Regions from separate parts of the Bacillus sp. MBGLi79 genome, predicted to be linked through region 3. Evidence: riboswitches for the same ligand, from Rfam matches in the RefSeq annotation. Region 3 holds a riboswitch; each other region holds the start of a gene.
The links. A riboswitch is a leader RNA that binds a small molecule or an ion and turns the genes downstream of it on or off. The one in region 3 is predicted to bind S-adenosylmethionine.
Positions count from the first base shown of each region.

Region 1: another riboswitch for S-adenosylmethionine. It lies ahead of C1T29_RS11705 (2-hydroxyacid dehydrogenase); the one in region 3 lies ahead of mtnW (2,3-diketo-5-methylthiopentyl-1-phosphate enolase).
Region 2: another riboswitch for S-adenosylmethionine. It lies ahead of metK (methionine adenosyltransferase); the one in region 3 lies ahead of mtnW (2,3-diketo-5-methylthiopentyl-1-phosphate enolase).

Region 1 covers NZ_CP026521.1:2,369,236-2,379,544, reverse strand. The annotation lists gene C1T29_RS11715 (hypothetical protein) at 169-459, opposite strand; gene C1T29_RS11710 (molybdopterin oxidoreductase family protein) at 563-2,605, opposite strand; SAM riboswitch class I at 2,751-2,842, shown strand; gene C1T29_RS11705 (2-hydroxyacid dehydrogenase) at 2,938-3,972, shown strand; gene C1T29_RS11700 (FGGY-family carbohydrate kinase) at 3,977-5,440, shown strand; gene C1T29_RS11695 (MFS transporter) at 5,535-6,779, shown strand; gene C1T29_RS11690 (MarR family winged helix-turn-helix transcriptional regulator) at 6,938-7,489, shown strand; gene C1T29_RS11685 (ABC transporter ATP-binding protein) at 7,503-8,441, shown strand; gene C1T29_RS11680 (ABC transporter permease) at 8,452-9,198, shown strand; gene C1T29_RS11675 (ABC transporter permease) at 9,192-10,181, shown strand.
Region 2 covers NZ_CP026521.1:3,373,406-3,383,714, reverse strand. The annotation lists gene C1T29_RS17180 (alpha/beta hydrolase family protein) at 1-602, shown strand, start outside; gene C1T29_RS17175 (DUF2584 domain-containing protein) at 654-896, shown strand; gene pckA (phosphoenolpyruvate carboxykinase (ATP)) at 934-2,517, opposite strand; SAM riboswitch class I at 2,714-2,852, shown strand; gene metK (methionine adenosyltransferase) at 3,020-4,222, shown strand; gene asnB (asparagine synthase (glutamine-hydrolyzing)) at 4,371-6,269, shown strand; gene alaP (alanine permease AlaP) at 6,406-7,797, shown strand; gene C1T29_RS17150 (gamma carbonic anhydrase) at 8,049-8,564, opposite strand; gene ytpA (phospholipase YtpA) at 8,613-9,392, shown strand; gene tbcS (tetraprenyl-beta-curcumene synthase) at 9,413-10,309, shown strand, end outside.
Region 3 covers NZ_CP026521.1:1,628,408-1,638,716, forward strand. The annotation lists gene kinE (sporulation two-component system sensor histidine kinase KinE) at 1-722, shown strand, start outside; gene C1T29_RS08275 (methylated-DNA--[protein]-cysteine S-methyltransferase) at 719-1,216, shown strand; gene C1T29_RS08280 (hypothetical protein) at 1,306-1,431, shown strand; gene mtnA (S-methyl-5-thioribose-1-phosphate isomerase) at 1,465-2,526, opposite strand; gene mtnK (S-methyl-5-thioribose kinase) at 2,534-3,727, opposite strand; SAM riboswitch class I at 3,820-3,976, opposite strand; gene C1T29_RS08295 (carbon-nitrogen family hydrolase) at 4,060-4,839, opposite strand; gene mtnE (methionine-glutamine aminotransferase) at 4,934-6,130, shown strand; SAM riboswitch class I at 6,169-6,269, shown strand; gene mtnW (2,3-diketo-5-methylthiopentyl-1-phosphate enolase) at 6,354-7,571, shown strand; gene mtnX (2-hydroxy-3-keto-5-methylthiopentenyl-1-phosphate phosphatase) at 7,568-8,275, shown strand; gene C1T29_RS08315 (methylthioribulose 1-phosphate dehydratase) at 8,233-8,862, shown strand; gene mtnD (acireductone dioxygenase) at 8,877-9,413, shown strand; gene C1T29_RS08325 (YkvA family protein) at 9,455-9,775, opposite strand; gene spo0E (aspartyl-phosphate phosphatase Spo0E) at 9,978-10,235, shown strand.

The sequences.
Region 1 (10,309 bases), 740 kb from region 3:
ATCAATCAAAGGGAATATAAAATCTATTGTAGTGGAACGGACATTTTGTCCTGTTTGAGGAAAGAAATTGATGGGGTTAATCGTTTTAACATCGCTTATGGCAAAGGGTCAAACCATATAGTTAAACTAAACTGAGGAGAGCATTGCGCTCTCCTCAGTTTTTCTATATTAACCCTGCTGTTTTTCAACTAATGTAAATGTCCATTCTTTTAACATCTGTTTCTGTACATATCTTTTTCCGTTTATTTCGATGTAAGGGATGTCTTTCATATCTCCGGCTAACTGTTTAGCCTCAGCTGTAGTAATTCCTAAAAAATGTCCGATGTAAAAGTGAATATCTCGTTCTTTTATAAGATAGGTATCACTTTTTTCATATGCTTTTGGATGGTTCATTTGCTTTAAGCCTTCACCGATAAAATAGCCAGCCAAAGCAATACCGATTCCTAAAAAAACGTCCATATGCATGCCTCCATTATGTCAATGTTATGATATACGGGCTTGGCATGCTCCAGGTTTCATTAAATTTGAAAGAAAACAGCCAAAACGAATACTGGCTGTTTTTTCAAACCTTTTCAATCTGTACACGGCCTGAAAAAAAGGTGGCGCCGCCCCCCATATCGGACAGCCGGTCTGGGGTTAGCGCGTTTACAAGCTGTTTTTTTCCTTGCTCATCTGCCCATAATCCTTGGCTGACAACGACACCTGGCAGTACTTGTTCTCCGACTGATGCGGTCAGCTCACATTCTCCCCGGCTGTTCCAAACTCGTACAGGAGCCCCATCAACGATTCCATGTTCTTCAGCATCTTTTGTGTTGATAAAGAGCTTTGGCGTCTTTTCGAGCTTGATGTGTTTTTTATTGTTTGAAAACGTTGAGTTTAAGAAATTATGGTTTGGCGCCGGAACATACATAAACGGATGTTCATTATCGGTTACAAGAGGCGTAAATGTCGGTAAAGCCGGGAAACCAGCTTGTCTCATTTGTTCTGAATATAATTCTATTTTTCCGCTTGGCGTTGGAAGTTTGCCAGGAAACAGCGGTTTATTGCGTTTCGCTTTCATAAATGAGTGCTTAGTAAGTGAATCGTAATTAATCTCTGCCAAATGCGGATTATCTGGATGGTCAAGCGCTTGGCGGATTAATTCTTCATCTGAATCCTTGAGCTCCTGGTCTGTGAATCCCATTGCTTCAGCCAGTAATCGGAACACCTCAGTATTAGACTTGCTTTCTCCATAGTTCTCAATCACCGGCTGCTGAAGCTGAATGTAATGGTGCCAGTAGGAGGTATAAAAATCAGTGTTCTCAAAAGCGGATGTTGCAGGCAGTACAATGTCCGCATATGCAGCCGTTTCCGTTAAAAACAAATCATGAACCACAGTAAACAAGTCTTCCCGCAGCAAGCCCTGTCTGACTTTGTTTGCTTCCGGCGCGACGACGGCAGGGTTTGTTCCATAAATAAAAAGAGAGCGGATAGGCGGATCTGTTTCCAAAAGCACCTTGCCAAGCTGATTCATATTAAACGACCTCGGTGTGCGCCCTTTTAATAAGTCGGGCCGCTGCAAGGCATTTGTGTTATATTCTAAAATTCCGCTGTTATGCTTAATTGCGCCGCCCCCTTTATGCAGCCATTGGCCGGTGATCGCCGGAAGACAGGCAATCGTCCTTACAATCATCCCGCCGTTATCGTGATGCTGGATTCCATTTCCGATTCTGATAAAAGAAGGGGAGATTTTCCCATACATTCTTGCCAGCTGATAAATATCTTCAGTGCTGATCCCGGTGATCATTGATACCTTTTCCGGATTATACTGTTTCACGTGTTCACGGAGCTTGTCGTAGCCGACCGTGTATTCAGACAGGAATGCTTCATCGTGAAGGTTTTCTTTAAATAAAATGTGCATGATGCCAAGGGCAAGTGCGCTGTCAGTTCCCGGCTTTATTGGAATAAACCAATCTGCAAGACGCCCTGTCTGATTTTTATGTACATCGATCACGACAATTTTGGCACCTTTTTTTCGCGCTTTTTGGGCGATCGTAATTTGGTGCATGTTTGTGCTGACAGCGTTAATTCCCCAAAAAATAAATAGTTTTGTATGAATGGTTTCCTCAGGATCGATTCCCGCGCTTATGCCCATTGTATATTTATAGCCTTCAGATCCCGCTTTGCTGCAAATCGTCCGTTCAAGCTGGCTTGATCCCATGCGGTAAAAAAAGCGGCGGTCCATTCCTTCAGCTGTCAATTTCCCCATATTTCCGTAAAAGCTGTAAGGAAGTATGCTTTCAGCTCCCTCTTCATCAATCAGCTGCTTCCAGCGGGAGGTGATCGTATCAATCGCCTCTTCCCAGGAAATCGGTTCAAATATCGCTTGGCCTTTCGCGCCTGTCCGTTTAAGCGGTGTAGTCAGCCGCTTTTCATCATAGATGCGCTCCGTCATGTTTCGAACTTTGTTGCATATGTTTCCAGCTGTGACAGGATGATCGGGATCTCCCTGCACTTTCACAATTTTTCCGTCTTTTTTATGTACTAATAATCCGCACTGATCCGGGCAGTCCAGCGAGCAAACGGATTTAAAAATGCCGTTTTGTTGTGTGGCAAAAGATTTCATGGCCCAGTTCCTCTCTAGTTAGATATTTTGTAAGAATTATAACATTTCGGATGATAACGTCAATTCTGAAAAAAGAGATTGACATCAATCTGAGACTTCTTTATGATAAACGTATTCTTTATTTTGAAAATTACATACTCAACATTTTCTATCCAGAGAGGTGGAGGGACTGGCCCTATGAAACCTCGGCAACATTATTGTGCCAATTCCAGCAAGCGTCAGCTTGAAAGATAGGAAAGCAAGGTTTATACCGGTGTCTGCCTGTAACAGAGCGCGCCTATATATGAATCTCTTTCCATCTTCGGAAAGAGATTTTTTTATGAAAAAATACGATGAAAAGGATGTTTTGCACCATGACGGTTTTGGTTACAGCGCCGTACAACGAAGAAGGGCGAAAAGAGCTTGAAAACTTGTTTAGCTCAGTTATTTATCAATCTTGGAAAGAACAAGGCCGGGCATATCGGGAGGATGAACTCATTCAGCTGCTAAAGGCAACAAATGCGACAGGTTTGATTACTGAGCTTGATCAGGTAACAGACAGCGTATTTGCTTCTGTTCCCGAACTTTCATTTGTCGGTGTTTGCAGGGGAATGCCCTCCAATGTGGATGTGGCAGCTGCTTCAAAAAGGGGTATACCTGTTTTTTATACACCAGGGCGGAATGCACAAGCCGTTGCCGAAATGTTTATTGGAAATGTGATTTCCTTTCTCCGTCATACCAGCGCCTCGAATCAATGGCTGAAGGATGGAAAGTGGAAAAGTGATTACCTGCAGGCTTATGTCAAATTTAAAGGAAATGAGCTAACAGGAAAAACGGTTGGCATGATTGGGTTCGGCGCGGTTGGCCAAAGGATTGCAAAACTGCTGACTGCGTTTGACTGTAAGATAAAGTATTACGATCCATACATTCTAGACGATCATCCGCTGTATGAAAAAGCAGCTCTTAAAACGGTGTTTTCAGACAGTGATATCGTTTCTGTCCATCTGCCTCGTACTGAGGAAACACTTGGACTGATAGATCGGCAATATTTTGATTTGATGAAAGAGAGTGCGATTTTCGTCAATACTTCAAGAGCAGTTGTCGTAAACCGTGAAGATCTTTTATCTGTATTAAAAGAACATAAAATCAGAGGTGCGGTACTAGACGTTTTTTATCATGAACCTCCAGAGGAATCAGATTATGAATTGATCTCATTGCCTAATGTTCTGGCAACACCGCATCTCGCTGGAGCAACCTTTGAAGTAGAGGATCATCACGTGTCGATCATGAATGATGCCCTCAAAAAGTGGAAGGTTGAAAAAATTCCCAATATTCCGACATTGTATAACAAAGACAAACTGGGAACAGAGGTAAAGAAAAGAGGTTAACAGAATGAAAAAACAAAAAGGCTATCTCGTTTTCGATATCGGCACAGGCAATGCGAGGGTAGCGGTCGTGAGTGTCTCAGGCATTGTTCAAACGGTTGAACGGGAGGACATCGAGTATTCCACTGAGACGCTTTACCCGGACAGCCGTTATTTTTCCCCTCAGATACTGTGGAAGCAAGTAATGAGGTTGGCAAAACGTGCGCTATCCCGTTCGCGTGATATTGACATCATTGGGTTGACATCGACGAGTCAAAGACAGGGGATTGTTCTGATCGATCAAAACGGTGACTCTTTTCTCGGGCTGCCGAACATAGATAACCGTGGCCGAGAGTGGGAGGAGAGCATTCCCGATCGGGAAGAGATATACAGCCGTACAGGCCGTCTGCCAACTGCGCTTTTTTCTGCACTCAAGCTTTATGGTTTGAAGCAGCGCCAGCCTTCTTTATGGGAAAAGACTGCAAGCTTTACAAGCATCAGTGATTGGGTGACATACCAACTGAGCGGAATCCTAACATATGAACCATCGCAGGCAACAGAAACGCTGCTGTTTGATGTGAAGCATAACACTTGGTCAGAAGAGATGTGCGACATATTCGGCTTTTCTCCATCTCTCCTTCCGCCTCTTGTAAGAGCGGGAACAGCAATTGGAACAATAGCAAATGAATATGCAGCCGAATTAGGTCTATCAATAAATGCTAAGGTGATAACCGGGGGCGGGGATACACAGCTAGCTGTGAAAAGCACCGGAGCTGGACTTGAGGACATTGTCATCGTATCAGGGACAACAACGCCAATAACCAAAATTACTGCGGATCATGGCGACACAAAACATAAAGCCTGGCTGAACTGCCATACAGATCAAGGGCATTGGCTAGTGGAAACGAATCCGGGAATTACCGGTCTGAATTATCAAAAATTAAAACAGATTTTCTATCCGAATGAATCGTACGACGTAATGGAGGAGGAAATTTCTGCACTAGCAAAAGAAAACAATGCGTGTATAGCGGCTCTCGGCTCTTATTTATCAGCTGAAAAGAATGCATTAACGAGAGGCGGTTTTCTTTTTGACACTCCGCTTTCAGCAGATTTAAAGAGGGCACATTTTGTACGTGCAGCGCTAGAAGAGATCGCATTTTCAATCAAATGGAACTTTGATATTTTAACAGAGGTTACTCCGTTTAAACGTGACTATGTTTGGGTGTGTGGAGGGGGATTCCAAAGCAAAGCGCTCACGCAATATATCGCTGACCTTCTTCAGAAAAAAATCTATGTCAAAGAGGGATATCATCAGGCATCTGTCGTTGGTGCAGCAGTCATTTGTAATGAAACCTTTCAATTAATGGAGGAGATGTCAGCAAATGTCCGGGTGATCGAACCGAAGAGCTGTCAGACAGAATTGGCTTTATATGAGGAATGGAAGCAAACTCAGCGCTTTTTTTCAGGGTCAGAAAGCAAAGTGTTGATATAAGGCGGCATATCCGGATGTTTTGAGGAATTGTCTAATTTTTAGCTTTAATAAGGTAATACGGTAATGGATATAAGCATCTAAGGAGGAAACAGATATGTTAGATAAAATTGGTATACCAAAGCGGCTTGCGTGGGGATTTTTAGGAGTTGTTTTGTTTATGATGGGAGACGGACTTGAACAAGGCTGGCTCAGCCCGTTTCTGACCGAAAACGGACTGACTGTTCAGCAATCTGCTTCCATTTTTAGCATTTACGGGATTGCGCTTGCCATAGCTTCCTGGTTTTCAGGTGTATGTCTCGAAGCATTTGGCGCAAAACGGACGATGTTTATGGGGCTGTTGTTTTATGTAATCGGTACAGCCGCCTTTATCGTGTTTGGGTTTGAACAGCTAAACCTCCCTGTGATGTATGTGACTTACTTCGTAAAAGGGTTAGGCTACCCGCTATTTGCTTATTCTTTCTTGACATGGGTCATTTACAGAACACCGCAAAACAGACTGAGCACTGCTGTCGGCTGGTTTTGGATTGCCTATTGCCTCGGCATGTTTGTATTCGGCGCTTGGTACTCAAGCTACGCGATCAAAGCGTTCGGTTATTTGAATACGCTTTGGAGCTCTATTTTTTGGGTATGTCTCGGTGCATTCTTTGCATTGTTTATCAATAAAGACCGTTTTGAAAAGAAGAAAAGAAAACGATCAGAAACAGCCGAGGAGCTTTTAAAAGGGGTAACGATTCTATTTACAAATCCGCGCGTGCTTACAAGCGGAATCATCAGAATCATCAACAGCATTGGTACATATGGATTCCCAGTCTTTTTGCCGATGCACATGGCTCAGCACGGAATTTCGACCAATGTGTGGCTGCAAATTTGGGGAACCATTTTTCTGGGGAACATTGTGTTTAACCTTATCTTTGGAATTGTCGGCGATAAATTCGGCTGGAAAAATACTGTGATGTGGTTCGGCGGAGTCGGCTGCGGTATTTTCACCGTCTTATTATACTACGCACCTGTTTTCTCCGGCGGAAGTGTAGCGGTTGTCAGCGTGATCGGCTTTATTTGGGGCGGTTTGCTGGCAGGCTATGTGCCGATCGGTGCAATTGTGCCGACGGTGGCCGGAAAAGACAAAGGAGCAGCCATGTCTGTATTGAATTTGGCTGCAGGTTTATCAGCGTTTGTCGGTCCCGCGCTTGCTTGGTTGTTCATCGGCCTTGTCGGTGCGCAAGGCGTCGTCTGGATCTTTGCGGTTCTTTACCTTGCGAGTGCAGTCATGACGAAATGCATTCATATACCTGAAGAAAAAGCGGTAAAGGAGGAAACATCTCCTCAATATGCATCTTAATCAAAAAGCGCCCCTGCAACAGGGCGCTTTTTGTCTTTTGTATTGTCGAAGGATCTGGATCTGAAACTTTTCTAACGAAAATAGACAATATGTTGACAATTAATTAAGAAGTGTTATGATGTTATTGACAACATATTGTCTATTTAGGAGGGAATAACATGGATTATTCAAAAGAACTGAAAGATTTATTTTTAATGCAACAATCTTACGCTACTCTTTTTTCTGTTTTAAACAAAATCCAATCACGCGGGGATGATTATTATGAAAGCTTAACGTCAAGACAATTTATGACAATGGTTGCCATACTGCATTTACCGGAAGAGGAAACGACATTTAACAACATCGCAAAAAAATTAGGCACTTCAAAACAAAACATCAATAGGCTTGTCAGTAGTATTGAAAAAAGAGGTTATGTCATTACTGTTCCGAGTAAACGCGACAAGCGAGCGGTTAATGTGAAGATTACTGATTCAGGCAAGCGTGTCATGGAGGAATGCGGTGAAAAAGCGGTGTACTTTATGGCAGATCTATTTAAAGGGTTTTCTACGGAAGAGTTGGAAACATTGTGGGTTTTATTGAAGAAACTGTACAGTTTTGACGGAGAGGAACAGGATGGCTTTGAAGAAAACGCTGCTGATTTTGACATTGAACAAAATCGGGACGATTTGAAAACAAATTTATTGCAGGAATTCTCAAAACGGAGAATGTAAAAAGGAGACATGTATGAACAACGTGGTGGCAGTTGAAGATTTGAAAATGCAGTACGGAAACAAAACAGCGGTAGATGGGATTTCGTTTGAAGTGAGAGAGGGGGAAGTTCTTGGCTTGTTAGGCCCAAATGGTGCTGGGAAAAGTACCACCATTCATATGTTATCCGGGATATTGTCGGCTAGTTCCGGAAACGTTACAATATTGGGCCATGATGTAAAAAAAGGGTCAAAGGAAATGAAGAAAGGCATCGGGATTGTACCTCAAGATCTCGCGATTTATGAGGAAATCTCCGCTGAGAAAAATGTTCGTTTTTTTGCCAGTCTTTATTCTCTTAAAGGGGAAGAACTCAAAGCCCGAGTCAAAGAGGCTTTGGAGCTCGTACAGCTATATGACCGAAAAGATGACAAGCCAAAGACGTTTTCAGGCGGGATGAAAAGAAGATTAAACATTGCGTGCGCCATTGCCCATCAGCCGAAACTGATTATCATGGATGAGCCCACGGTAGGAATCGATCCACAATCCCGTCATCACATTTTGGAATCGATAAAAGAACTGAAAACAAAAGGTGCAAGCATCATTTACTCTACACACTATATGGAAGAAGTCGAGGCTATTGCAGATCGCATTATAATCATGAATGAAGGGAGAATCATTGCCAATGGAACAAAAGAAGAGCTGTACAGAGAAGCCAATAAAGAAATAACATATGCTTTTCAACTGGCGAATGTTCAGCGATTAAATAAAAACTCGATTAGAGAAATCAAAGGAGTGACAGGAGTTGATTTTTCTGACAATCAACTAAATGTGACCGTTCAGCAGAACCAAGATCACCTGAGTAAAATCATAGAAGAATTGAGTGCCCAAAGCTGCAGCCTTCTAAGCATGAACAAACAAGAGATATCGTTAGAAACAGTATTTTTAGAACTGACGGGAAGAAACTTAAGAGATTAGGAGACAAAAAATGAATTTGTTAAAATTGATAGCGTTTGATTTTATGAATATTGTAAGGAATCCGGTTCTTGTGATCGCCAATTCGGCCTTTCCTTTCGTTCTCATTCTGGTCATGGGCTTTGTAACGAAAAACAGCTTTGGGGCAGTTGGGGTCAGTTCGTATGATTATTATGGAGTGAATATGATGATTTTTGCTGCAGCTCTGATCGCTATGACGGCTTCAAATACGTTTATGGAGGAAAAGGTGAAGAAAGCGAACCTCCGTATTGTATATGCGCCCGTTTCGACAACCGGTATATATCTTTCTAAATTACTATCAACCTGGATATTCAGTGTCATTATGTACAGTATGAATGTGTTAGTCGCCCAGACAATGTTTCGTTTGAACTTTGGTGGACAACATCTTCCGTATTTCATGCTCTTATTATATGTATTTTTATTTTTTGGCTGCTGTTTAGGCACAATGTTCTGCTGTTTGTTCAAAAATGAAGAGCAGGCGAACGGGCTTATGCAAATTCCGATTGCTTTTTTTGTTTTCTTTGGCGGCGTATTCTTCGGGATTCATCGATTTGGAAACATCGTCAATTTCATATCAATTTTTTCTCCGGTTAAATGGGTAATAGAATGTCAGTTTCGCCTTATTTATGATCACGATTTCAGTATGCTGCTACCCGTTATGTCAGGACTATTATTTGCCTCCATCATTTGTATTGCCGTTTCACAAGTTGTATGTAAGCCGGAGGGATATATATGCTGAGTTTATTCCGAAACAGGTGGGAACGAATGCTGACCAAAAAATCCATTATGATCATTGCAGTGATTATTATGCCGCTGATGATTGGTGTTGCGATTATGTTTTCCGGAGAGCCCGTTTTCAAAGAAACGATCGCATTTGTAACAGAGAAGGACAGCGTGCAGCATCCGAGTGACTCTGCATTTAGAGTGGTGGAGGTTTATCAGAAGCCGAAGTTTTCTGATCTGGTGTTAGGGAAATATGCAGCGATCGTAGAAAAAAATCAACATGATTACAAAGTGACCACTCTGAAAAGTAAAACGGATCAAAAAATGATTCTGCAATTTTTTGAAACTGGAAAAATGCCAGGCAGTTACCGTGGGGAGGATGAATTAAGGACTCAACGGGGAACAGGAACGAATATATTAGGTTTTATCGTAATGCTTGTCTTGATGCAAGGTGTGGCATTAGCTTCGTTATATCCAGAAGACCGGATGCTCAAAACCTTTAGAAGGATTTTGGTGTCTCCCGTACATGTGGGGAATTATTTGCTTGTTCAATTTATCTTTACGTTTTTATGTCTATACATACCTACATACTTGGCCATTGTGATTACAAATGTATTCTTTCATGCTGAAATTGGTTTCCGTTTGGACATTCTTGCTGGGCTACTGGGTGTTCTAATCATGCTTGCGACAGGGTTCGCTATCTTTATGGCTTCTGTGATGGATCGAAACATCAGTTTGATGTCCAGCGGTATCAGTGTTGTCACGTGTGTATTGTCAGGCTGTTTTCTTTCTTTTGCTCCGCATCATCCATTGTTGAATACGCTTTGTGCGATACTGCCGCAAAAAGCGTATATGACTTTCATTCACGGGGTAGAAACGGGGCATACAATGTGGGAATACAAAACTCAGGTTGTCTATATTTTAATGTGGTCGGCTGTGTTTTGTTTCCTTGGTGGTTTTATCACAAGAAGAAGGATTATTAAAGGGATTTATGAATAGTGGAGAACGAACAAGAGATGCATAGGCCACTATGCATCTTTTTATACTTGGGAAATATGGAATATAGGGATCCAGAATTAAGGTGGCATAACTTGTACAGGTCATGAATCATTAAAGAAAAGGGAATG
Region 2 (10,309 bases), 1.7 Mb from region 3:
TTCGGCCGGGCCGGATTATCCAGTTTGCATCCCAAGGGTTTGTGGTGTTTGCTCCTTTTTACAGAGGAAATCAAGGAGGAGAAGGCAATGAGGATTTTGCCGGAGAAGACAGGGAGGATGCATTTTCTGCTTTTCACCTTCTTCAGCAGCACCCAAATGTCAAGAAGGACAGAATTCATATCTTCGGGTTTTCCCGCGGCGGGATTATGGGAATGCTCACGGCAATCGAAATGGGAAGGCATGCGGCTTCATTTGTTTCCTGGGGAGGCGTCAGTGATATGATCCTTACATACGAGGAGCGGCAGGATTTGCGGCGAATGATGAAAAGAGTCATCGGCGGAACACCGAAAAAGGTGCCTGAGGAATATCAGTGGCGAACACCGTTTGATCAAGTAAACAAAATTCAGGCTCCCGTGCTGTTAATCCATGGAGAAAAAGACCAAAATGTTTCGATTCAGCATTCCTATTTATTTGAAGAGAGGCTAAAACAATTGCATAAGCCGGTTGAGACGTGGTATTACAGTACATTCACACATTATTTCCCGCCAAAAGAAAACCGGCGTATCGTTCGGCAGCTTACACAATGGATGAAAAACCGCTGACAATGAAATATGGTATGATAAAGAAAAAAGAGAACGAAAGGGGATCTCACTTTGGGAATGCCTGTTGAATTTAATACACTGATTGTGACAAAAGGAAAAGAAGTTCGCATAGATGAAAATATATTCACGTTAGAGAAGGACGGATACCGTGTATATCCGATGGAGATTCCGATGGATGTGCGCAAAACAAAGCTTGGCGAAAAGTCGGGCACAGCTGAAGTGCAGAAGCTTCAATGGGAAGACGGCCGGACGCTCATTACGTACAAGCTGACTTCTTTGCATTCTGTCAATTAAAACAAGCCAAGAGCTAATTGCTCTTGGCTTTTGCTTTTTAAACGAGAGGGCCGCCTGCCTGTGCAATGGCATCTGTATGTGCGAACTTTTTAAAATTCTCTTTGAATTCATTTGCAAGGTAGAATGCCTTTTCTCTGTATTCTTCCTTGTTGGCCCACGTGTTTTCAGGCTGAAGGATGTGATCAGGAACGCCAGGAACATGAGCCGGGATGTGCAGGCCAAAAATATCGTCAGTTATGATTTCTGCATCCTCTAATTTACCTTCAATCGCTGCTTTGACCATTGCTCTTGTGTAAGAAAGCTTCATTCGTTCGCCAGTGCCATAGCCGCCCCCGGTCCAGCCGGTATTGACCAAGAAAACGTCTGCGCCGTGTTCATCGATCTTTTTGCCGAGCATTTCAGCATAGACGTGAGCAGGAAGCGGCAGGAACGGTGAGCCGAAGCAAGTGGAGAACGTCGTTTCAGGTGACGTCACACCTCGTTCAGTTCCGGCAAGCTTGCTCGTGTAACCGCTCAAGAAATGATACATCGCCTGTTCCTTCGTCAGTTTGCTGATCGGCGGCAGGACTCCGAAGGCATCAGCCGTCAAAAATACAATTGCAGACGGATGGCCTGCCATGCTTGGAGTCACGATGTTATCAATCATATGGATCGGGTAAGCTGCCCGCGTGTTTTCAGTATAGAAGGAATCATCATAATTGGCTTCACGTGTGTCTTCATCAACAACGACATTCTCGAGAACTGATCCGAAACGGATTGCGTTAAAGATCTGAGGTTCCTTCTCCTCGCTTAAGTGAATGCACTTAGCGTAGCATCCGCCTTCGATATTAAAGACGCCTGTATCAGACCAGCCATGTTCATCGTCACCGATCAGCTTGCGGTCAGCATCGGCTGAAAGAGTGGTCTTTCCTGTTCCTGACAGTCCGAAGAAAAGGGCGACATCACCTTTTTCACCGACATTGGCGGAGCAGTGCATGGATAAAATATCTCTTTCAGGCAGCAGGAAATTCATAATGGAGAAAATGGACTTCTTCATTTCTCCGGCATACTCTGTTCCCCCGATTAAAATCGTCCGTTTTTCGAAAGAGACAATAATAAACGTTTCGGAATGAGTGCCGTCTGTTTTTGGGTCCGCTTTGAAATGCGGAGCAGAAAGAATGGTGAACGGCTGCTCAACTGTTTTCTTATCATTGCCTTCCGGACGGATGAACAGCTGCCGCGCAAATAAATTGTGCCATGCGAACTCATTTACGACAGTGATCGGCAGCCTGTATTTCTCGTCTGCTCCCGCAAATCCTTCGAAAACAAACAGCTCATCTCGCTGTTTCAGGTAGCTGACAACTTTCGTATAAAGTCGATCAAACGCTTCTTCTGAAATCGGCTGATTCACCGGGCCCCAATCGATCTTATTTTTCGTGCTTTCTTCCTCCACGATGAATTTATCTTTAGGTGAACGTCCTGTGTAAGCGCCTGTTGTCGCGCGAACAGCACCCGTGGATGTTAAAATGCCTTCGTTTCGGGAGAGTACTTTTTCTGTTAGCTGTGCTGCTGATAAATTATGACGCACATTTGGACTTGTTAATAAGGCTTGTAAATCAGCGGTCAAATCAACTGAGTTCATATGAAACCTTCCTTTATCGTTTTTTGTGTTTTGCTAATTGTGAATTAGTATAACATATATTTTCAAATAGTCTATACTATTTATCATTTTTTGTGTGTGCATTTCCATTGTTTTCCCTCAATATAGGTGCCTATTTCTTCTGAATCATATTGACATTGCAAACCCTTTTACGATAAGATATTTCATTGAGCGGATACTCTTATCCCGAGCTGGCGGAGGGACAGGCCCTATGAAGCCCAGCAACCGGTTTCTCTGTTATTTATTATGTTGAACTGAGTGAGACAACCAAGGTGCTAACCTGTTGCAAGGTTGTATGATTCCTTGAGCGATAAGAGTGAAAGGCACAAAGACCAAACCCTTTCCTCGATGGAAAAGGTTTTTTTATTTCATAAATATGCCAATTAACATTCTCTAATATAACGTTACATTGTATAAGAGGGAGCGAGTTCCGTATCATATATGCAAGGTCTATCGGGAGACCTTGTGCAGGAGGAAGCAAATCATGAGTAAAAATCGTCGTTTATTTACATCAGAATCTGTTACGGAGGGGCATCCAGATAAAATCTGTGACCAGATTTCTGACAGCATTTTAGATGAAATTTTAAAGAAAGACCCTAACGCGCGTGTTGCTTGTGAAACATCTGTGACAACTGGTTTGGTTCTTGTCAGCGGAGAGATCACAACATCTACGTATGTTGACATTCCAAAAACAGTGCGCCAAACCATTAAAGAAATCGGATACACACGTGCGAAATACGGATTTGATGCGGAAACTTGTGCGGTTTTAACATCAATTGATGAGCAGTCTGCTGATATCGCAATGGGTGTAGACCAAGCGCTTGAAGCCCGTGAAGGCACAATGAGCGAAGAAGAAATTGAAGCGATCGGTGCTGGTGACCAAGGTTTAATGTTCGGTTATGCGTGCAACGAAACGAAAGAGCTTATGCCTCTTCCAATTTCACTTGCTCATAAATTAGCCCGCCGCCTAAGTGAAGTCCGTAAAGAAGATATTCTTCCGTACCTTCGCCCTGACGGCAAAACACAGGTAACGGTTGAGTACGATGAAAATAACAAGCCTGTCCGCATTGACGCGATTGTTATTTCAACTCAGCATCACCCTGAAATTACACTTGAGCAAATTCAGCGTAACATTAAAGAACATGTCATCAATCCGGTTGTTCCTAAAGAGCTGATTGATGAAGAAACAAAATATTTCATCAACCCAACAGGACGTTTCGTAATCGGAGGCCCTCAAGGGGATGCGGGACTTACAGGACGCAAAATCATCGTTGATACGTACGGCGGCTATGCACGCCACGGCGGAGGCGCGTTCTCAGGAAAGGATGCGACGAAGGTAGACCGTTCTGCGGCTTATGCAGCAAGATACGTTGCGAAAAACATCGTTGCGGCTGAGCTTGCTGATTCTTGCGAAGTACAGCTTGCTTACGCGATTGGTGTTGCACAGCCTGTGTCAATCTCAATCAACACGTTCGGTTCCGGAAAAGCTTCTGAGGAAAAACTGATTGAAGTTGTCCGCAATAACTTTGATTTACGACCTGCCGGCATTATCAAAATGCTTGATTTACGCCGTCCGATCTACAAACAAACTGCTGCGTACGGCCACTTTGGACGTCACGATGTTGACCTTCCATGGGAGCGTACAGACAAAGCGGAGCAGCTGCGTAAAGAAGCGTTAGGAGAATAATTTTATAGCCGCTTACTGGTTAAGCGGCTTTCCTTTTTTATCGTTGTATTCATGTTTATTTTTTTACATAACTGTGAAACCAAATACTATTCACAGCGTCTATAAATAGGGGTTCAATGATGACAATTTTAATTATGGAGGCAATACTATGTGTGGATTTGTCGGGGTTTTTAACAAGCATCCGTTAGCTCAAACCGCTGATCAAGAAGAACTAATCAAACAAATGAACCAAATGATCGTTCACCGCGGTCCTGACAGTGATGGATATTTCCATGATGAGCACGTCGGATTCGGATTCAGACGTCTCAGCATTATTGATGTAGAAAATGGCGGACAGCCTTTATCATATGAAGATGAAACATATTGGATTATCTTTAACGGGGAAATCTATAACTATATTGAACTGAGAGAAGAGCTTGAAGCAAAGGGGTACACATTCAACACGGATTCGGACACAGAGGTTCTTCTTGCGACTTACCGTCATTATAAAGAAGAAGCGGCGTCCAAATTGCGCGGTATGTTTGCCTTTCTGATTTGGAATAAAAACGATCATGTGCTTTATGGAGCAAGAGATCCATTCGGCATTAAACCGTTGTACTACACAACGATCAATGATCAGGTTTATTTTGCCTCAGAGAGAAAAAGTTTAATGGTTGCTCAGAATGATATTGAAATAGACAAAGAGGCATTGCAGCAGTACATGTCTTTCCAATTTGTTCCTGAACCAAACACGCTTGATGCCCATGTGAAAAAAGTAGAGCCGGGTTCACAGTTCACAATCCGCCCGGACGGCGATATCACATTCAAGACGTATTTCAAAGCGAACTTCAAGCCGGTTCAGACTGAAGAAGACAAGCTTGTAAAAGAAGTCAGAGACGCGATCTATGACTCTGTAAACGTTCATATGAGAAGTGACGTTCCTGTCGGTTCATTCCTGTCTGGCGGAATTGATTCTTCCTTTATTGTGTCTGTTGCGAAGGAATTTCATCCAAGCTTAAAAACATTCTCAGTCGGCTTTGAACAGCAGGGCTTCAGTGAAGTCGATGTAGCGAAAGAAACTGCAGCGGCGCTGGGCATTGAAAATATCAGCAAAGTCATTTCGCCTGAGGAATACATGAATGAGCTTCCGAAGATCGTATGGCATTTTGATGACCCGCTTGCTGATCCGGCAGCGATTCCGTTGTACTTTGTTGCAAAAGAAGCGAAAAAACATGTAACGGTTGCTTTATCAGGTGAAGGAGCGGATGAGCTCTTCGGCGGATATAACATTTACCGTGAACCGCTTTCGCTCAAACCATTTGAACGCATTCCGTCCGGCCTGAAAAAAATGCTTCTGCACGTTGCTGCCGTTATGCCTGAAGGGATGAGAGGAAAGAGCCTTCTTGAGCGCGGCTGTACTCCGCTTCAAGATCGTTATATCGGTAACGCGAAAATCTTTGAAGAGTCTGTCAAAAAGCAGCTGTTGAAGCATTATAATCCGAACCTTTCATATCGCGATGTGACGAAGACTTACTTTACAGAAAGCAGCTCGTACAGCGATATCAACAAAATGCAGTATGTCGATATCCACACTTGGATGCGCGGCGACATTTTGTTAAAAGCGGATAAAATGACGATGGCAAATTCTTTGGAACTGCGTGTGCCGTTCTTAGATAAAGTCGTATTTGACGTCGCTTCAAAAATTCCTGATGAGCTGAAAACGAAAAACGGCACGACGAAGTATCTTCTTCGCAAAGCCGCTGAAGGAATTGTGCCTGAGCACGTATTAAACCGCAAAAAGCTTGGTTTCCCTGTACCGATCCGTCATTGGCTGAAAAACGAAATGAACGAATGGGTGCGAAATATTATTCAAGAAAGCCAAACGGATGCATATATCCATAAGGATTATGTCCTTCAGCTTCTTGAAGACCATTGTGCGGACAAGGCTGATAACAGCCGTAAAATCTGGACTGTACTGATCTTTATGATCTGGCACAGCATTAATATTGAAAAACGGTATATGCCTGAAGAGCTGAGCCATCAGCCTAAAGAAGTCATCTTTGTGTAACAGACAACAAGGCTTTCGATTAGTCGAAAGCCTTGTTATTATCCTTTTATTTCTCCATCATCATTGATTTACCCAATCCACACGCAATATTCAGAAAAATGATTTAATGATATTTTTTTCTAGGGGAGAAGAAAGCATGCAAAAACAAAAACAAGAGCTGCACCGCGGACTCGAAGAAAGGCATATTTCTTTAATGTCTTTAGGAGCTGCCATAGGAGTGGGGTTGTTCCTCGGCTCCGCATCAGCTATTCAGTTAGCAGGGCCAGGTATTTTGGTAGCATATGCCGCAAGCGGCCTGGTCATGTTTTTTATTATGAGAGCGCTTGGGGAAATGGCCATTCAAAAACCGGTTGCCGGTTCCTTCAGCAGGTATGCGCGTGATTATTTGGGACCGCTTGCAGGCTATTTAACAGGGTGGAACTACTGGTTTTTATGGGTTGTCACCTGTATGGCTGAAATTACTGCTGTCGGCATCTATATGGGGTTCTGGTTTCCTGATGTGCCAAACTGGATTTGGGCATTATCGGCGCTGATCATTATGACGGGTGTTAATTTCCTGGCTGTCAAAGCTTACGGCGAGCTGGAATTTTGGTTCGCATTGATTAAAATTGTCGCGATCCTATCTATGATTGCTGTCGGTTTATTGATGATTATTGCAGGAGTCGGCAATGGGGGCATTGCAACCGGAATCAGCAATTTATGGAATAACGGAGGATTTTTCCCTCATGGAATAAAAGGGGTTTTATTGTCGCTTCAAATGGTGATGTTCGCCTATTTAGGGATTGAAATGATCGGGGTGACGGCTGGCGAAGTAAAAAACCCGCAAAAATCGTTAGCCAAAGCAATCGATACAGTATTTTGGCGGATTTTGATTTTTTATGTAGGCGCTTTATTTGTCATTATGTCTATTTATCCGTGGCAGGAAATTGGCTCCCAGGGAAGCCCATTTGTTCTCACATTCCAAAAAGTGGGTATTCCATCAGCTGCAGGCATCATTAACTTTGTCGTGTTGACGGCCGCGCTGTCTTCATGCAACAGCGGTATTTTCAGCACAGGGCGGATGCTGTTTAACTTAGCGGAACAGAGAGAGGCGCCACAAGCATACGGTCAGCTGACAAAAGGCGGCATCCCGGGTAAAGCTGTTCTGGCTTCAGCGGGCGCTTTATTAGTCGGAGTGCTGTTAAACTACGTTGTCCCTGCGAAGGTATTTACTTGGGTTACAAGTATTGCGACGTTCGGAGCGATTTGGACGTGGGCAATCATTTTGCTTTCTCAAATCAAATACAGGAAAAGTTTGAAGCCCGAAGAAAAGAAACACTTAAAGTATAAAATGCCTTTCTTTCCGTTTACGTCTTATGTGTCATTGGCATTTCTGGCATTCGTCGTCATTCTTATGGCTTACAGCCCTGATACAAGAGTAGCCGTGATTATCGGGCCGATATGGTTTCTCATCTTGCTTGCCGTGTACTATGGAAAAGGTTTTCATAAAAAAAATGCGGCTAATGACAGTGAACGAAATATCAGCTGACAAAAAGAGCTCCCAGTGGGCTCTTTTTGTGTGCTCATAGAAAATAGAGAACAGGAAAGAATAGGTATGTGTTTTTGCAGAGGCTTTTTACAGTTTTGTGATAAGATAAAAGTCATACGTTTATATGTTTAATGCGACATGTGAACGTTTTATGGAAAAATTGAAACCCGAACCGTCATGACGTCCGGGTTAACGATGGTTATTGCTTTCAAATATAATTTGAAAAATGGTAAAGTAAGACGAAGCAGGTCTTATGTTTGTTGAAGTGATTTATAATATTGGCCCTTTTCTACATATTCTGACCGTATTCTTTGCATATCTTTTCGGTCTTCTTCCGTCAAAGGGCGGATGACTTTTGCAGGGCGGCCGAAGGCGAGATGGCCAGGCGGAATAATTTTTCCGGGCGGGACCAGACTGCCGGCACCAATAAAGGCGCCTTCGCCAATTTCGGCTCCGTCTAAAATGATTGAGCCCATGCCGATTAAGGCGTTCTTGCGGATGACAGCACTGTGAAGTGTAACCTGATGGCCTATCGTGGCGTCATCTTCAATGAGCAGCGTCTTGTTCGGGCTTTGGTGGAGGCAGCTCAAATCTTGGATATTGACTCTGTTTCCGATTCTGGTCGGCGCAACATCTCCCCTTATGACAACAGAAAACCAAACGCTGGACTGTTCTCCGATCACGACATCACCGATAATTGTTGCATTGTCAGCTATAAAGGCTGTTGGGTGGATATCTGGCATGTGTTCCTTATAAGGGTAGATCATAAGATTCATCCTTCTTTCTCTATTTAAATTTCGTATGAGGTGAAGAGCATGTGGACCTGGAAAGCAGACAGACCTGTTGCAGTGATTGTAATCATTCACGGGGCAAGTGAATATCACGGACGATATAAATGGCTGATTGAAATGTGGCGATCTTCGGGTTATCACGTTGTCATGGGCGATTTGCCTGGACAGGGAACAACGACAAGGGCAAGAGGGCATATTCGCTCTTTTCAAGAATACATTGATGAAGTAGATGCTTGGATAGATAAAGCGCGAACCTTTGATCTGCCGGTTTTTCTTTTAGGTCACAGCATGGGCGGTCTGGTCGCGATTGAATGGTTTAAACAACAAAGAAATCCCCGCATTACGGGAATTATTTTATCATCACCGTGTCTCGGACTGCAAATTAAAGTCAATAAAGCGCTTGACCTTGCATCAAGAGGCCTGAATGTCATCGCTCCGTCGCTTAAGGTTGATTCGGGATTATCAATTGATATGGCGACGCGCAATGAGGATGTCATCGAGGCTGACCAAAATGATTCGTTATACGTCAGGAAAGTTTCTGTCAGATGGTACAGAGAGCTTTTAAAGACAATTGAGTCAGCGATGGTGCCGACAGATGCATTTTTGAAAGTGCCGCTTCTTGTGATGCAGGCCGGTGATGACAAGCTTGTTGATAAAACGATGGTCATCAAGTGGTTTAATGGAGTTGCTTCTCATAATAAAGCGTACAGAGAGTGGGAAGGGCTTTACCATGAGATCTTTAATGAACCCGAAAGAGAAGAAGTCTTTAAAGCAGCGAGAGCGTTTACTGATCAATATATTTGAACTAGTTGGGGGTGCATGTGTTGACAGTACCGGAACATCCTTTTGGATTGATGGCAAAGGTATATCGAGATATTTTTCCGCTCGTTCATCAAGAGCTGGACATATGGAAGCAAAAATCAGAATCGATTCATAACAGTGAGTTAAAAGCGCAGGCAACCGCAAGTATTCGAGACAAAACGTTTCACTGTGAAGGCGGCGGAATACTGGCTTTATTGTCAGGCAGCCAAAAACAGAAATGTGTCGAGTTTATCATCGCGTATCAAACGATTAGTGATTATTTGGACAATCTGTGTGACCGCAGCACCTCACTTGACCCGCAGGACTTTCGGATGCTTCATGCCTCAATGCAGGACGCACTGACAGTGGGGGCTGAACTCCAAAACTATTATCAATTCAGAGAAGAACAGGATGACAGCGGATATTTGCATGAACTGGTCAAAACGTGCCAGCGTGTTCTCGGCTCCATTGAGCACTATGACATGATTAAACCTTATCTGCTTGAACTGTGCGGCTATTATTGCGATTTGCAGGTGCATAAGCATGTCATTGAGCATGAACGTGTTCCGCGGCTTGAAAAGTGGTTTACTCAATATGAATCAGAGCTCCCTGAGATGGAATGGTATGAATTTTCAGCCTGTGCAGGTTCAACATTAGGCATTTTCTGTCTAGTTGCGTATTCGTTCCAGCCTGATTTCACAGAAAGCACCGCTAAAAAAATCCGCGACAGTTATTTTCCTTACATACAGGGCCTTCATATTCTGCTTGATTATTTGATTGATCAAGAGGAGGACTTGCTGGAAGGAGACTTGAATTTCTGCTCGTATTATCAGTCTCATGAAGAGATGATGAATCGGCTTGAACACTTTATCCATAAAGCCGACGAGCATTTACAAGGCATTCCGCATGAAAACTTCCAT
Region 3 (10,309 bases):
CAGAGCGAAAAGAATTGGAGGAACGCCTGCGCAAATCAGATACCCTTCATGTTGTCGGCGAACTCGCAGCCGGCATTGCCCATGAAATCAGAAATCCGATGACCGCTCTTAAAGGCTTCATTCAGCTCCTGAAAGGAAGTGTCGAGGGAGACTACGCCCTTTACTTCAACGTGATCACCTCAGAACTAAAGCGCATCGAATCCATCATCACCGAATTCTTGATTTTAGCCAAGCCCCAGGCCATTATGTATGAGGAAAAACATGTTACCCAAATTATGAGAGACACGATAGACCTTCTAAACGCGCAAGCCAATCTCAGCAATGTACAAATGCAGCTTGATTTAATGGACGACATTCCCCCGATCTACTGTGAACCGAATCAGCTGAAACAGGTTTTTATCAACATATTAAAAAACGCCATCGAAGTGATGCCTGACGGCGGAAACATTTTTGTGACGATAAGGGTACTGGATCAAGATCATGTCCTCATCTCCTTAAAAGACGAGGGGATTGGAATGACAGAAGATAAATTAAAGCGCCTTGGTGAACCATTTTATACGACAAAGGAACGGGGAACTGGACTTGGGCTTATGGTAAGCTATAAAATTATTGAAGAACATCAAGGCGAGATTATGGTCGAAAGTGAAGAAGGAAAGGGCACCGTTTTTCATATTACGCTTCCCGTCAGACAGAATGCTGAAGAAAGAAGGAATGATGAGTGAATTACTATATGACAGCTGAAACGCCGCTCGGTGAATTTATCATTGCCGAAGAGGAGGGCAGGATCACCCGTCTATTTCTCAGTCAGGAAGATTGGATGGATTGGAAAGAAACCGTTCAGAAGACAGAACACAAGGAAACACCTCTTCTTGCAGAAGCGAAAAAACAGCTTCATGAATATTTCGCCGGAGAAAGAAAGACATTCTCCCTGCCCCTCAGCCAAAAGGGCACACCTTTTCAGAAAAAAGTGTGGGAGGCGCTGGAGAGGATCCCATATGGTGAATCCCGAAGCTATGCTGATATTGCCGCTGCAGTCGGGAGTCCGAAGGCGGTGCGCGCTGTCGGACAGGCTAATAAACGTAACGACCTGCCGATTTTTGTTCCGTGTCACAGAGTGATTGGCAAAAACAGCGCGTTAACAGGCTACGCCGGAAGCAAAACTGATCTCAAAGCATTTTTGCTGAACATCGAGCAAATCTCCTATAAAGAAAAATAAAACATATGGCACGTTCCCTTTTTTCACAGCCGACATATCATTTTATTAAGTTAAAAAAGTTGGTCTGATGAAAAAGGAGGACAAAGCAATTGAAGCCGAGCCGCTCTGAGAAAATTGCCGTTTTTGCCAAACTGTTTGTGAAACTGCATATCTTATCAAGCGCTCAAAAAGATGAAATCATCAATGTTAACAAAAAGAAACAAAAAAACCGCTGACTCAGCTCCAAATGAGCAAAGTCCAGCGGTTTTTTAATGCACCTTTTCACCTTTAAACAACTGTTCAATCTCTTCTGCATAGTTACCGGTCATAATCCCTTTTTCTGTGATGATTCCTGAAATGAGATCATGAGGTGTAATGTCAAAAGCGGGATTAAAGACAGGCACATCTGATGGAGCGGTCCGTACTCCGGAAATCTGCCTGACTTCGTCGGGATCCCGCTCCTCTATCGGGATATCAGCGCCGCATTTGACCTTCGTATCAAATGTAGATAAAGGTGCGGCGACAAAAAACGGAATATCAAAGGCGTTTGCTAAAATAGCAAGGCCGTATGTGCCGATTTTATTTGCCGTATCACCGTTCTTTGCAATTCGGTCAGCTCCGACGATAACAGCGGAAATTTGTTTTTCCTTCATCGTATGGGCGGCCATGCTGTCTGTAATTAGCGTGACATCAATGCCTCCCTGCATCAGCTCCCAAGCAGTAAGGCGTGATCCTTGCAGGACAGGCCTTGTTTCGCAGGCATAAATGTGCAATCCCAAATCTTTTTGTTTGGCCAAGTAAAACGGAGCTAGCGCCGTTCCATAGCGGCTTGTCGCGATTGAGCCGGCATTGCAGATCGTCATGATCCTGTCGCCTTTTTTGAAAAGCTGCAGGGCGTTTTGGCCGATCAACCGGCACGTTTCCTCATCCTCGACCTGAATCTGAATTGCTTCATGGACAAGGTTTGTTTTTGCTTCATTTACGGAAATCGCGTTTTCGACCGAATGACTCAGTCTCTCAAGCGCCCATGACAAATTAATGGCTGTAGGCCGTGAGCTGTTTAAATATTGTTTGATGTCTTCAAGTCTGCGCCGGAATTCCGTGACATTATCTGTTTCAATGTTTTTGGCAGCAAGCGCTAGTCCGAAGGCAGCCGTAATGCCGATCGCCGGAGCACCCCTTACTTTGAGCGTGACAATCGCATCAAATACATCCTCTTTCGTCGTCAGCTCCAAATATTCCGTCTCATCAGGAAGCTTTTGCTGATTTAAAATGGTAATAGCTGTTTCTTTCCATTCAACAGAACGTGGAACAGCAAATGAATGGGTCATGAATGGATCATTCCTTTACAAGTAACTTAAATAATTCAATCACATCTGTTATCGTTTTGAATTCCGAACGTTTTTCGATAAAGGCTGTGCCGGTTTCGAGCGCCAGCCGTTTTCTGCCGATTCGTTTATCAAACGGCACGATCGTATCCAGGTCAGCTACATGGGCAAGGCCGATCGTGCGTCGTATCAGCTCACAGCCCGCAAATCCGATTGCTTCTTCAAAAATATGGCTGAGCGTATCAGTGAGGTAACCGTCGATGTTGGCGTAAACATCCAGACTGTCCTTCTGCCAGGCTTCACTAAACGTCTCTTCAAACGTTTCCCAGAGCTGGTTGACATGTTCATATAACGGCTCTCTGTCAGCCCCGTCACGGCTGAGTGCGTTCAAAAATAAGTTGGCGATAAATTGCCCTACATCAAAGCCGATCGGTCCGTAAAAAGCAAACTCAGGATCAATCACCTTTGTTTCGTGCTCACTTGCGAAAATGCTTCCTGTATGCAAATCACCATGAATCAACGTTTCCGCAGACGTTAAAAATGACTTTTTCAGCTTAGCGGCTTCGATTTTAACGTTGTCATTATTCCAAAGCTTCTCGACAAAAGGACGAAGCTCTTCTTCAAAATCATTTGTGTCATGGTCGAAGAAAGGATCTGTAAAAACAAGTCTTTCCGTAATGTCGCATAGCTCAGGGTTTGTAAACTGTTTAACAAGCTGTTTTTTCACCTTAGGTTCAAGCGCGTAATCTGATGAGTAGAAAAGTGTTTTTCCTAAAAATTCACCGATGTGCCGTGACAGGTGCGGATAATTTTCACCCGCAATGAGTCCTTTTCTTGCGATTTTTAGGTGAGAGAGATCCTCCATGACGGTAACCGCCATTTCCGTATCAGAGTAAAACACTCTTGGAACCAAGTGAGGCACATGCTCGCCCTGACGGATGAGAGCGCTGCTTTCGATTCTTGCACGATCGATTGTGAGCGGCCAGCTTTCTCCCACCACTTTTGCATAAGGAACCGCCTGTTTAATGATCAATGCTTTGTTATGTTCTTGATCATAAATATGAAAAACGTAATTTAAGTTGCCATCGCCGATCTCCTGACATGTCAGGGTGCTTTTGCTTGGAAATAAGCCGAGCTTCACAGCCAACGCCACAGCGGAACTTTCATTTAACGTTTCGTATAAAGGTGTTTTTGTGACTGCCATCATCATAACCTCCAATTATGTAATCACTTAATATGTGGCCGTAAAAAAGCCTCCTTCTCAGAGAGAAGGAGGCTTAACATCTATGTCCGCCTCTCTTATCTCTCAGATCAGATCTGAATGGAATTAGCACCGTGCCTTAAGAGACAAGCGTCTCGGCGCGAAAAAGATGCGCCCCATTTCACAATGGAATTACGGTCGGTTGCTGTTGGGGTCAAAAGGCCAAATCCCTCGCCCAACTCTCGATAAGAGAATATATTCATTTGTTAAACAATTCTAATTTATCAGTTGATGAACATACTAACAGGTGTTTTAATAAGTTGTCAATATATTTTTTAATATAAATCTTTTCTGATATCATCGAAAACAGGGATGCTCTCCCGCACCTCGACACTTTTATGAAGGTCGATTTCCGCACGGACTATGCCTTCCTCACGGCCGCCTTCAGCAAGTACACGCCCCCATGGATCAATAATCAGGCTATGGCCTGCAAATTCATTATCCGGATTTGAACCAGTGCAATTGCAGGCTGCGACAAAGCATTGATTTTCAATGGCACGGGCAATAAGCAGGCTTCTCCAATGATCAAGGCGGGGGAGAGGCCATTCCGCGGAAATAAACAGCACGTTGGCACCTTTTGTCGTATGTTTTCTGATCCACTCCGGAAAACGGATATCATAGCAGATCAATCCTGTGCTTTTGACGCCGTCAAGCTCAAAGCATCCATCTTCGGAACCGGCTGATAAATACAAATGCTCATCCATCAGCTGAAAAAGATGGGCTTTTCTGTACTCTTTAATGATTTGCCCTTCCTTATCCGCGATGTACATTGTATTATAAACATCAGAATCCTTTCTGACAGCGACCGATCCGGCGACAAGATGAACTCCATGTTTTTTTGCCGTTTTCTTCAGCCAGCTCTGAACAAAATGGCCGTCTTCATCAGCGAGTTCATCAAGATTGGCCAGATCATATCCGGTCGTCCATAATTCAGGCAGAACAAGAACATCAGCATGTTTGCTTTCTTTTTCGATCAAAAATTCAGCCTTTTTTATATTTTCCGAAGGTTTACCATATGAAATATCAAATTGAAGACAAGATATCGTCCATTTCATCTTTTTAACACCCCAAATTTTTCTTTACTTTTTTCATTTAACCATATATGATGATGGACTATCATTTCAAGATTTTTTTAGAAGGTGAGAATAGATGAAATTTGAACAGTCTCATGTATTAAAGGAATTGCCTAAACAATTCTTCGCTTCCCTGGTGCAGAAAGTGAACCGAAAGCTCGCAGAGGGACACGACGTTATCAATCTAGGACAGGGAAATCCAGATCAGCCGACACCGGAACATATCGTCGAGGAAATGAAACGAGCTGTTGCTGATCCTGAGAATCATAAATATTCATCTTTTCGCGGCTCATACAGCCTAAAGTCAGCGGCTGCTGCATTTTACAAAAGAGAGTACGGCATTGATCTGGATCCGGAAACCGAAGTCGCTGTTTTATTCGGCGGAAAAGCCGGTCTTGTCGAGCTCCCGCAATGCTTGTTGAATCCCGGTGATACGATCTTAGTTCCCGATCCGGGCTACCCTGATTACTGGTCTGGTGTCACACTCGCGAAAGCGAAGATGGAAATGATGCCGCTCGTAAAGGACAGGGCGTTTCTTCCCGATTACAGCAGCATCCCCGCTCAGGTGAGAGAACAAGCGAAATTGATGTATTTAAATTATCCGAATAATCCGACTGGAGCTGTTGCTACCTCTAAATTCTTTGAAGAAACCGTGAGCTTTGCAAAAGAAAACGGAATCTGCGTCGTTCATGATTTTGCTTACGGCGCTGTAGGGTTTGACGGCTGTAAGCCTTTAAGCTTTTTGCAGACTGAAGGTGCAAAGGATATTGGAATTGAAATTTACACGCTGTCAAAAACGTATAACATGGCAGGATGGCGGGTTGGCTTTGCCGTCGGAAACGCTTCGGTCATTGAAGCGATCAATCTATATCAAGACCATATGTTTGTCAGTCTTTTCAGAGCCACTCAGGAGGCTGCAGCAGAGGCACTGTTAGCTGATCAGAGGTGTGTGGCAGAGCAAAATGCCCGATATGAGAGCAGGCGAAACGCTTGGATTGCTGCATGCCGTGAAATTGGCTGGGATGTGACAGCTCCAGCAGGGTCATTTTTTGCATGGCTGCCTGTACCTGAAGGCTATACTTCTGAGAAGTTCTCAGACCTTTTGCTGGAAAAAGCGAATGTGGCGGTTGCAGCTGGAAACGGCTTCGGTGAATACGGAGAGGGCTACGTCAGAGTCGGACTTTTAACAAGTGAAGAAAGGCTCAAGGAAGCCGCTTATCGAATTGGCAAACTAAACCTGTTTACCCAAAAAACCATTGACAAGACCCTATAACGATGGGATAATTCAAAATAATTTATAAAATCTATATTTTCTTATCAAGAGCAGGCAGAGGGACGAGCCCGATGAAGCCCGGCAACCGACTTATAAAGCACGGTGCTAATTCTTGCAGCTAGCGGCTGAGAGATAAGATTCGGACGAGAAACGAAACCTCTTCAGACGCGATTGCAGTTTGAAGAGGTTTTTTGATATGGATGAAAATGAAAGGAGCTCTGGGATGAGTGAGTTATTAGCAACATATCTTCTAACAGAACCGGGAGCTGATACAGAGAAGAAAGCAGAACAAATTGCAACAGGATTGACAGTAGGCTCCTGGACTGATCTCCCTCTTGTAAAGCAGGAGCAAATGCAAAAGCACAAGGGGCGGGTGATAAATGTTGAGGAGAGAGAGGGATCTTCTGTATCAGAAAAACAAGCCGTCATCACAATTGCCTATCCTGAAATCAATTTCTCTCAGGATATTCCGGCTTTGCTGACAACAGTGTTTGGCAAGCTGTCCTTGGACGGAAAAATCAAATTAATCGATCTTCACTTCTCTGAAGCATTTAAGCGTGTACTTCCGGGACCAAAGTTTGGCGTATACGGCATCCGGAAGCTGCTGGGAGAGTTTGAAAGACCGCTGTTAATGAGCATATTTAAAGGTGTAATCGGAAGGGACCTGAGTGATATTAAAGAACAGCTTCGACAGCAGGCGCTTGGCGGAGTTGACTTGATTAAAGACGATGAAATTTTCTTTGAGACAGGTCTAGCGCCTTTTGAAACAAGAATTACAGAAGGAAAGCAAATATTAAAAGAAACGTATGAGCAAACCGGACATAAAACGCTGTATGCGGTGAATTTGACTGGACGCACGGCTGATCTGAAAGACAAAGCGAGACGTGCTGCCGAATTGGGGGCTGATGCGCTTTTGTTTAATGTCTTCGCTTACGGCTTGGACGTTATGCAAAGCCTTGCGGAAGATCCTGAAATCGCAATTCCGATTATGGCGCATCCAGCGGTCAGCGGGGCCTTTACATCTTCTCCGTTTTACGGATTTTCTCATGCACTTTTACTCGGGAAATTAAACCGATATTGCGGTGCTGACTTCAGCCTCTTTCCGTCTCCATATGGTTCGGTTGCGCTGCCAAGAGCTGATGCGCTGGCCATTCATGAAGAATGTGTGAGAGAGGATGCTTTTAACCAAACATTTGCCGTTCCGTCAGCAGGCATTCACCCCGGCATGGTTCCGCTATTAATGCGTGATTTCGGCATAGATCATATCATTAACGCCGGAGGAGGCGTACATGGACATCCGAACGGTGCCCAAGGCGGGGGGCGTGCGTTCAGAGCCATAATTGATGCGGTCTTAGAAGCCCAGCCGATTGATGAAAAAGCCGAACAATGCAAGGATCTTAAGCTTGCGCTAGACAAATGGGGAAAGGCTGAAGCCGTATGACGACTCGAAAACCTTTGATTATATGTGATTTTGACGGAACCATCACGATGAACGACAACATTATAAATATCATGAAAACATTCGCTCCGCCGGAGTGGGTGGAATTAAAAGACGGCGTACTTTCCAAAAAGCTGTCGATCAAGGAAGGTGTCGGGCGGATGTTCAGCCTGCTGCCCAGCCGTTTAAAAGAAGAGATTACAAGTTTTGTATTGGAAGATGCAAAAATCAGGGAAGGCTTTCGGGAATTTGTAGCGTTTATCAATGAGAATGAGATTCCGTTTTATGTCATAAGCGGAGGAATGGACTTTTTTGTATATCCTTTGCTTGAAGGCATTGTGGAGAAAGACCGCGTTTATTGCAATCATGCGTCATTTGACAACGACTATATTCATATTGACTGGCCTCATTCTTGCAAGGGAACATGCAGCAATCAATGCGGGTGCTGTAAGCCGTCGGTTATCCATGAACTTTCTGAACCAAACCAATATATCATCATGATCGGTGATTCGGTTACAGATGTGGAGGCAGCAAAGCTGTCTGACTTATGCTTTGCAAGAGATTATTTATTAAACGAATGCCAGGAGCAAAACCTCAATCATCTCCCGTATCAAGATTTTTATGAGATAAGAAAAGAAATTGAGAATGTAACGGAGGTACAGGAATGGCTGCAAAACAAGAACGATGGCGAGAGCTCGCTGAAGTAAAACGGGAATTGGCAGAGAGAGATTGGTTTCCGGCGACTAGCGGCAATCTGTCCATTAAGGTTACTGATGAGCCTTTAACATTTCTCGTCACTGCAAGCGGAAAAGATAAACGCAAAGAGACGGATGAGGATTTTCTTTTGGTCGACCAAAACGGAGAGCCCGCTGAAAGCGGGCATTCTCTGAAACCGTCAGCGGAAACACTGCTTCATACACATTTGTACAATAAAACCAATGCCGGATGCTGCCTGCATGTCCATACGGTAAACAATAATGTGATTTCAGAGATATACGGAGACCAAAAGAAAATCACATTCAGAGGCCAGGAAATTATAAAAGCACTCGGCTTATGGGACGAGAATGCAGAAGTGACCATTCCGATCATTGAAAATCCGGCTCATATTCCGACGCTCGCGGCACTGTTTGAGAAAGAAGTTTCAGAAGATTCAGGAGCTGTTCTGATCCGCAATCACGGTATTACCGCATGGGGGAGAACAGCATTTGAAGCAAAAAGAGTGCTTGAAGCGTTTGAATTTTTGTTCAGCTACCATTTAAAATTGAAAACCCTTCAGCATCAGCTGGTTAAATAAAAGGAGGAATTGAAATGGCTACAATTCGAATTCATGATGAGGCAAATACAACGATTGAACATCAAGAGGAAGTAGCAAGCTTTCTGGACAGTCAAGAGGTTATTTATGAGCAATGGGATATCGCGAAGCTTCCGGAACATCTCTCAGAGAAATATGATTTGACAGAAGAAGAAAAACAGCAAATTCTTGATACCTTTGAAACTGAAATTAAAGACATCTCAACCCGCCGGGGCTACAAAGCACAGGATGTTATTTCATTGTCAGACAGCAACCCGAAACTTGATGAACTGCTTGAAAATTTTAAAAGAGAGCATCACCATACAGACGATGAGGTTCGTTTTATCGTAAGCGGACACGGTATTTTTGTCATTCAAGGCAAGGACGGCACGTTTTTTGATGTCCGTTTGAACCCTGGAGATTTAATCTCCGTGCCTGAGAATATCCGCCATTACTTCACGCTTCAGGAGGACCGCAAAGTTGTCGCGGTGAGAATTTTTGTCACAACTGAAGGCTGGGTTCCGATTTATGAAAAAAACAGCGTGAGTCAATAAGCATGAGAAAGCCCCGTTCACCGAACGGGGCTTTTTTTTATTTATTGCAAACGCCACTTTTCATACTGTGACAGTTCTTTTTTAATTAGCATCCAAATGAAACCTAAGACAGCTGCATCGTCAATAAACCCAAGACCTAGTATAACGTCTGGAATGATATCGAGCGGCATGACGATATACAAGATGGCAGCAGTTAGCAGCAAAAGTGTTTTAACCTGTGAACGAGGGTAATTGCCATTTCGCCAATCGCGAATCATCTGAAAAAAAGTAGTGATGTGCTGGATACATTTTTTTCGGTTTTTCCTCTTTAAAATCGCTTTTCCGCCTGCCGCTCCGAGCATTATTGCTTTCTTTTTCTTCATTGGGCATACCTCCTGCCTGGCGGCGTGTTTAAGATATTCTTCACCTGGGTATTGTTTTTCTAATCCTATCAATATATCTATTATACCTGAAAAATTAACTTATTTAATGAAAATATGTTTACAAATAAAGTATAATCTGTAATAATGCACAATAACCCAATCAAACTTGTTTCCTATTTCTTAGCGGCGAGGGGTGAAGTGAATGGGCGGTTCTTCTGAACAAGAAAGATTGTTGGTGTCTATTGATGAAAAAAGAAAGTTAATGATAGATGCCGCTAGAAAGCAGGGATTTACAGGGCATGACACGATCAGGCACAGTCAGGAGCTGGATTGTTTAATAAATGAATATCACCAGCTTATGCAAGAAAACCAACATTCCCAAGGGATTCAAGGTCTTGTAAAGAAATTAGGCTTGTGGCCCCGCAGAGATGTTATGCCAGCATATGATGCAAATAAATAGCGGCCTATCAGATGCATATATAAAGAGAGAGAGCTTTTCAGAAGCGCTCTTTTTTTCTGGAAAATTTCATATGA